3 regions of the Neorhizobium turbinariae genome follow, and region 3 is predicted to be linked to each of the others. Evidence: predicted binding sites of a transcription regulator. Region 3 holds the regulator's gene; each other region holds the start of a gene.
What was found. Region 3 encodes LexA, which represses DNA repair genes until DNA is damaged. Its sites were predicted from a motif close to TGTTCNNNNTGTGTTCNG; they were not measured.

Region 1: the regulator LexA is predicted to act here: its motif matches at 1,362-1,379, upstream of M0654_RS10005 (DNA recombination protein RmuC).
Region 2: the regulator LexA is predicted to act here: its motif matches at 1,504-1,521, upstream of M0654_RS00730 (putative DNA modification/repair radical SAM protein).

The regions. Positions count from the first base shown of each region.
Region 1 covers NZ_JALPRY010000010.1:284,305-286,572, reverse strand. The annotation lists gene M0654_RS10010 (ribokinase) at 1-79, opposite strand, end outside; gene M0654_RS10005 (DNA recombination protein RmuC) at 126-1,328, opposite strand; gene def (peptide deformylase) at 1,442-1,957, shown strand; gene fmt (methionyl-tRNA formyltransferase) at 2,012-2,268, shown strand, end outside.
Region 2 covers NZ_JALPRY010000001.1:145,704-147,971, reverse strand. The annotation lists gene M0654_RS00735 (UdgX family uracil-DNA binding protein) at 1-269, opposite strand, end outside; gene M0654_RS00730 (putative DNA modification/repair radical SAM protein) at 266-1,498, opposite strand; gene greA (transcription elongation factor GreA) at 1,742-2,218, shown strand; gene M0654_RS00720 (glycosyltransferase family 4 protein) at 2,259-2,268, shown strand, end outside.
Region 3 covers NZ_JALPRY010000001.1:355,139-357,406, forward strand. The annotation lists gene M0654_RS01630 (ComEC/Rec2 family competence protein) at 1-745, shown strand, start outside; gene lexA (transcriptional repressor LexA) at 726-1,448, opposite strand; gene M0654_RS01640 (VOC family protein) at 1,643-2,268, shown strand, end outside.

The DNA of each region.
Region 1 (2,268 bases), on a different contig from region 3:
GCACGGTTTCCCCCGGCTCCGGCAAGCGCGCCGTGGTGGCAATGAGATCCATGTTTATGGAGCCGAGTATAGTAATCATGACAAGCCTGTTCCTGATCTGGAGTGGCGCGACACTGCCGCCCAGATCATTCCTCGTCAACCACTCGCAGCTTCAGAAGCCCCGTCCGGCTTTCGGCATAGTGACTACTTGACGAATGGCTTGGCTTTTCCGGCTCTGGTGGAGCTTCCAGCTCAAGCGCGGCTATCTTCGCCCCACGGCGGCCAAGCTTTTCGCTGGAGGTGACGATCTGCTCGACATCCTTCTGAGCCGCGAGGAAGTGTGCCTGCAGCTTGCGGGTCCGGTCATCCAGGCGACCAAGATCGTCCATCAGCAGCGCTACCTCACCCTGGATCAGGTGAGCCTGCTCGCGCATGCGCTGGTCCTTCAGCACCGCCTGGATGACCTGGATCGACAGCATCAGCAGCGACGGCGAGACGATGACGATCCGCGACCGTTGCGCCTTCTGCACCACCGCTTCGAAATGCTCGTGGATCTCCGCGAAGATCGATTCCGACGGCACGAACAGGAAGGCCATCTCCTGCGTCTCGCCTGGGATCAAATATTTTTCGGATATATCGCGGATGTGAACTTCCAGATCGCGCTTGAAGGATTGCGCTGCGGCGCGTCGTGCCTCGGGTGCCGCAGCCTCCCGGAACCGGTTCCACGCTTCCAGCGGAAACTTGGCGTCGATCACCAGCGGCGGAGCGCCGTTCGGCATCTTCACGGTGCAGTCCGGGCGGTTGCCGTTCGAGAGCGTCGCCTGGAACTCATAGGCGCCGAGGGGCAGGCCATCGGCAACGATCGCCTCCATGCGTCCCTGGCCGAAAGCGCCCCGCGTCTGCTTGTTGGAAAGGATCGCCTGCAGCCCCACGACGTCCTTGGCAAGGGTCTGGATATTGTTCTGCGCTGCATCGATCACCGCAAGCCGCTCCTGCAGGCGACGCAGGTTTTCGTGCGTCGTTTTCGTCTGCTCGGTCAGCGTCGCACCGATGCGGTGCGTCATGCCATCGAGCCTCTGGCCGACAGCGTGGTTGAGTTCGGCCTGTCGCGCAGAAAGCGCCTCGGTCATCGCAGCGAGGCGACCCTGCATCTCGTTCTGCGCCCGGATAAGCTCCGCCAGCCGCGACTCCGAATCGAGCGCCGCTTGCCTCATCTCCTCCTGCCGGCTTGCACTGGACCGCAGCCAGAGGAGGACGATCAACAACAGAACGCACGCGAGGATCCCTGCGATGGCAAGGGCGGATTGGTTGCTGAGAACAAGCGATACGCGGTCTAGGAGATCGGTCATGGTGCGCAAGCTATCAGAAATGGCTGGATTGGAAAGATCAAAACGTGAACACGAGGCGGGAGTGTTTGGTCTTTTCTGTTTCTTCAAAAATAAAGATGCGTTATGGGGAGGCCATGACGATAAAGCCGCTGATCATTCTTCCCGACCCCATTCTGCGCCAGGTATCGGCACCCATTGAACGGGTGGACGACGAGCTTCTGAAGCTGGCCGACGACATGCTGGAAACGATGTACGATGCGCCGGGCATCGGCCTTGCCGGCATCCAGATCGGCGTGCCTCGCCGCATCCTGGTGATCGACGTTGCCCGCGAGGACGAGGAAAAGCAGCCACAGGTCTTCATCAATCCAGAGATCGTGAAGTCTTCGGACGAGCGCTCGGTTTATGAAGAAGGCTGCCTGTCGATCCCGGAATATTACGCCGAGGTGGAGCGCCCGGCGACGGTCACTGTCAAGCATATCGGCCGCGACGGCAAGGAGCACCTTGTTGAAGCGGATGGCCTGCTGGCGACCTGTCTGCAGCACGAGATCGACCATCTGAACGGTGTCCTGTTCATCGACCACATCTCGCGCCTGAAGCGCGAAATGGTGATCAAGAAGTTCACGAAGGCTGCCAAGGCAAAGGCTGTTTAAGCCTTTCCCGCGCTTGTCCGACGAATGAGGGGCGCTTCAGGGCGCTGATGGTCCATGTCACTTCGCATCATCTTCATGGGCACGCCCGACTTTTCCGTGCCGACGCTGCAAAGCCTCAAGCACGCCGGCCATGAGATCGTCGCGGTTTACACCCAGCCGCCGCGGCCGGGCGGGCGGCGTGGCCTCGATCTCGTCAAGTCGCGGGTGCACCAGGCAGCCGAACTCCTCGGCATTCCCGTTCTCACGCCGCTGAACTTCAAGGCGGAGGAGGACCGCGAAACCTTCCGGGCTCTTAAGGCAGATGTGGCCGT
Region 2 (2,268 bases), 210 kb from region 3:
ATGCGATACAACAGCGCGAACCGGCTTGGGTCCGAATGGCAAATCGCGGCACCCGCGAGTTTGATGAAGGCGGGCGGCACATGGAGCGGCGGCTGGTTGGGCAAGGGGTCCGGCAGTCGGTTGTCGTCAAAGCCGAACAGGCCGTCAGCATCATCCATGCTACGCCAGTCGATCATCTCCGGCGGGATGCCGGCACTCAGGTAAGCGCGGGCGGCGTCACGCCACTCCGTCAGGTCCCCCCTGCCCCTCAGCGCATAGCGATAGATCATAGCAGTGAAAGCTGCTCCGGCTTCGGCTCGAACATGGCGCGAAGGTCCGGCCGGTCGACGAGCCGGTGTGGCGTCCAGCCTTCGGCCGTGACGAAGGGCTGTATCTTGCGCAGAGATACCCCAAGTCGCTTCAGGTCATCGAGCCGCAGACGCCGGAAGCGGCGCGCGGACAGGATGCTCTTCACGGTCTTCGTGCCAAGCCCCGGAACGCGCAGCAGCTTCTCCTTGTCGGCGCGGTTGACGTCCACCGGAAACTGTTCGCGATGCGCGAGTGCCCAGGCGAGCTTCGGGTCGAGATCGAGATCCAGCATGCCGTCCGCCCGCGTCGAAGTGATCTCGCCGATGTCGAAGCCGTAGAAGCGGTACAGCCAGTCCGCCTGGTAAAGCCGGTGCTCACGCATCAAAGGCGGCTTGATCAGCGGCAGGTTCTTCGACGAATCAGGAATGGGGCTGAAGGCCGAATAATAAACGCGTTTCAGGCCATAGCTGCCATAGAGCCGCGCGCTGGTGCCGAGGATGGTCGCATCATTGGCGCCATCGGCCCCTACGATCATCTGCGTGCTCTGGCCCGCCGGCGCGAACTTCTTGCGCCGCTTCGTCTGTAGCGTCGGCTCGGCCATCTCCTCCATCTTCAGCCGCAGGTTGCCCATCGACTGACGGATGTTGTCCGGCCGCTTTTCGGGCGCGAACTTGCCGATGCCTGCATCCGTTGGCAGCTCGATGTTGATCGACAGGCGGTCGGCATAAAGCCCCGCCTCCTCGATCAGGTGCGCGGAGGCTTCGGGAATCGTCTTCAGGTGGATGTAGCCGCGGAAGTTATGAACCGTGCGCAGTTCCCGCGCGATTCTCACCATCTCCTCCATGGTGTGGTCGGAGGAGCGGATGATGCCGGAGGAAAGGAAAAGACCTTCGATATAGTTGCGCCGATAGAATTCGAGCGTCAGCCAAATCACCTCTTCAGGCGTAAACCGGGCGCGCTCCACGTTGCTGGACGAGCGATTGATGCAATAGGCGCAGTCATAGATGCAGAAGTTGGTGAGCAGGATCTTCAGCAGCGAGATGCACCGCCCATCCGGCGCATAGGCATGGCAGATGCCCGAACCTTCCGTCGACCCAAGCCCGCCAGAGCCGAGGGAATCGCGTTTCGACGTCCCGCTCGATGCGCAGGAAGCATCATATTTGGCGGCATCGGAGAGAATTGCCAGACGTTCTTTCAGCGACTTCTTCATTAGCCCGTTCTCTAAATGTTCTCATCGTGAACGTCAAGACATTGACAAATGCAGCGGCATGGATTCTGATTGAGAAGGTTAGGGATTGGGCTCGGCAGTCGCGCAAAAATTCTGGCGATGATTGTCGAATTTCTGTTATAGTGCCCTAAATTCTGGGTTTGCGAATGGTTCCGAAGTTTTACTCCGGAACCTGTTTCTTTTTGTGTCCGCCGCAGCCGCGGGCACCGCCTGAAGGACAAGGAAATGGTTGATAAGGTACCGATGACGCAGAATGGCTTTGCACAGCTTCAGGAGGAGTTGCGCTGGCGCCAGCAGGAAGAGCGTCCCCGTATCATTGAGGCTATTGCGGAAGCGCGCGCTCATGGCGACCTTTCGGAAAATGCTGAATACCATGCCGCGAAGGAAGCTCAGAGCCACAACGAAGGCCGCATCACCGAACTGGAAGATCTGACCGCCCGTGCCGAGGTGATCGATCTGTCCAAGATGTCGGGCTCTAAGATCAAGTTCGGTGCGACGGTGAAGCTCGTCGACGAAGATACCGAAGAAGAAAAGGTTTATCAGATTGTCGGCGACCAGGAAGCTGACGTGAAGGCTGGCCGCATTTCCATCTCCTCGCCCATCGCCCGTGCGATGATCGGCAAGGAAAAGGGGGATTCCATCGAAGTCGTCGCACCGGGCGGCTCCAAGGCCTACGAGATCCTTTCCGTATCCTGGGGCTGATTCCGTGCCTTCCAGCGGGGCAAGAAACGACAATCCCGCCATTGTCGGTA
Region 3 (2,268 bases):
ATTGTTGTTGCTCGTGCTCCTGCGCACGCGGCTGCGGCTTCTCGGGCTGCCGCTTCTTATGCTGGCGGTCATCTTGTCCTGGCAGGAACGGGCAAAACGGCTGCCGGATCTTCTGATCTCCGAGGATGGGACGCTGGTGGCGCTAACCCGTGGCCAGCAAGTAGCGACCAATCGTGCCCGTCCACCCGACTTTATCTTTGGCCAGTGGACGAGAGCGCTGACGCTGTCGCAGCCTTTGAAGCCGGATGTGAAGACCAGCCTGTCTCCGGGCGGCGACAATAATAGGCCTACTGAACCGTCTCGTGAGCGGCGGGCGCTGACGGAACAGGAAGTGGAGGCGGCCCGCTCTGCGATGCGATCAGCACCGGAAGGCGGGTTCAGCTGTGTCTCCAAGGCGTGGTGTGCGGCCAAAACCGATGGGAGCGTGACGGTCGCGGTGGTCGAGGATGGACGTTTCGCAGGCGCGGCGTGTGATGCCTCCGACATCGTCATAGCTCCAAGCGCCCGCTTCCACGAGTGTCGCTCCGGCGCGCTGATGATCAGCGGGCAAACGCTTCGAAAGGCAGGGGCGCTTGAGATCAACTTCAACCGCGCGAAGCAACGCGATCTTTGGACAGCAAGTGCTGCCATGGTCGGGCTCAGTCGCTCTTGGAACCGGCACCGCCATTACGACTGGCGGAGCAAAAGTTTCAGCGCGGAGCTGCCGGCGCCGCTTCGGGCTCTTCTCAGTGGTAGCGGCGAATAAGGCCGACGAGCTTGCCCTGAATCTTGACCCGGTCCGGCGGGAAGATGCGGGTTTCGTAAGCCGGGTTGGCAGCCTCCAGCGCGATCGAGCCGCCGCGACGACGGAAGCGCTTCAACGTTGCTTCTTCATCATCAACAAGCGCCACGATAATGTCGCCCGGATTGGCGGTGCTGCCGTTGCGGATCACCACCGTATCGCCATCGAGAATGCCGGCCTCGATCATCGAGTCGCCCTTGACCTCAAGCGCGTAATGCTCGCCCGCACCGAGCATCTCGGCTGGTACGGTAATATCGTGGGTGTTGTTCTGGATCGCCGAAATCGGCACGCCGGCCGCGATGCGTCCCATGACGGGGACAGTCGCCGAATTGGAATTGTCGGCCGCGGCGGGTGCAGGTTTGGCGGACGCGGTAGACGCTGACGGTTTACCAAGGCTGCCTTCGATCACACTCGGCGAGAAACCGCGGCGGGGCTGCATGCTGGGGGAGTAGGCCTCAGGGAGCTTGATGACTTCCAGGGCCCGGGCGCGGTTTGGAAGCCGGCGAATGAAGCCGCGTTCCTCAAGCGCTGTGATCAACCGGTGGATGCCAGACTTCGATGCGAGATCAAGTGCGTCCTTCATCTCGTCGAAAGATGGCGGTACGCCTGACTCCTTCATTCGTTCGTGAATGAAAAGCAGCAATTCCTGTTGTTTGCGCGTCAGCATGTCAGCACCCCAAGAGTCGGAAACAAATCCAGAACAGACACTATCTGTTCAGTATGTGTTCCGCAAGTGGCTAAATATCCGTGAAGTCATATGCATTTTTGTTGATCAGGAGCCGGTGATCTGGCCGTGAGAGCACTTGCTGCTGGCGTCGCGGTTGCCAATTTAAAAGGCCGGTTCTGGCTCGGGGGTATGACGTGAACGCAAGAGCAATCGATCATCTGGTCCTACCGGTGAAGGATCTGGCAGTGACGCGGGCGCGCCTTGGTGACCTTGGGTTCACGGTTGCACCCGATGCGCTGCACCCATTTGGCACCGCCAACGCCTGTGTTTTCCTGCGGGATGGGAGTTATCTGGAGCCGCTCGCATTCGCCAATCGTCGTCAGGCCGCAGCGGCTGCGAAGCGTGGCAATGTGTTCACCGAGCGCAATCTTGCCTTCTGTCGCACGAGGCATCGGGAGGGGCTTTCAGCCATCGTGCTCGCCACCGATGATGCGCAGGCGGATCATACCGCTTTCACGGCGCAGGGCATATCCGGCGGCGAGATGCTGGAGTTCGCCCGGCCGATGAAGCTTCCGGATGGCACGGAATCGGAGGCACGCTTTCGTCTCGCCTTTGCGGCCGACTCGCAGTCACCCAATTTCTTTCTGTTCTCCTGTCAGAGATTGAATCCACTGCCTTCGGGGCGGGAGGAACTGCTGAGCCATGCGAACGCGGTGATCGGCATCAGCGAGATCATCCTGGGTGCATCACAGCCCGATGCGGCCGTGCCGCTATTGGCGCAGGTGTTCGAGCATGAGCAGGATGAGTTGGGCGCCGGTTT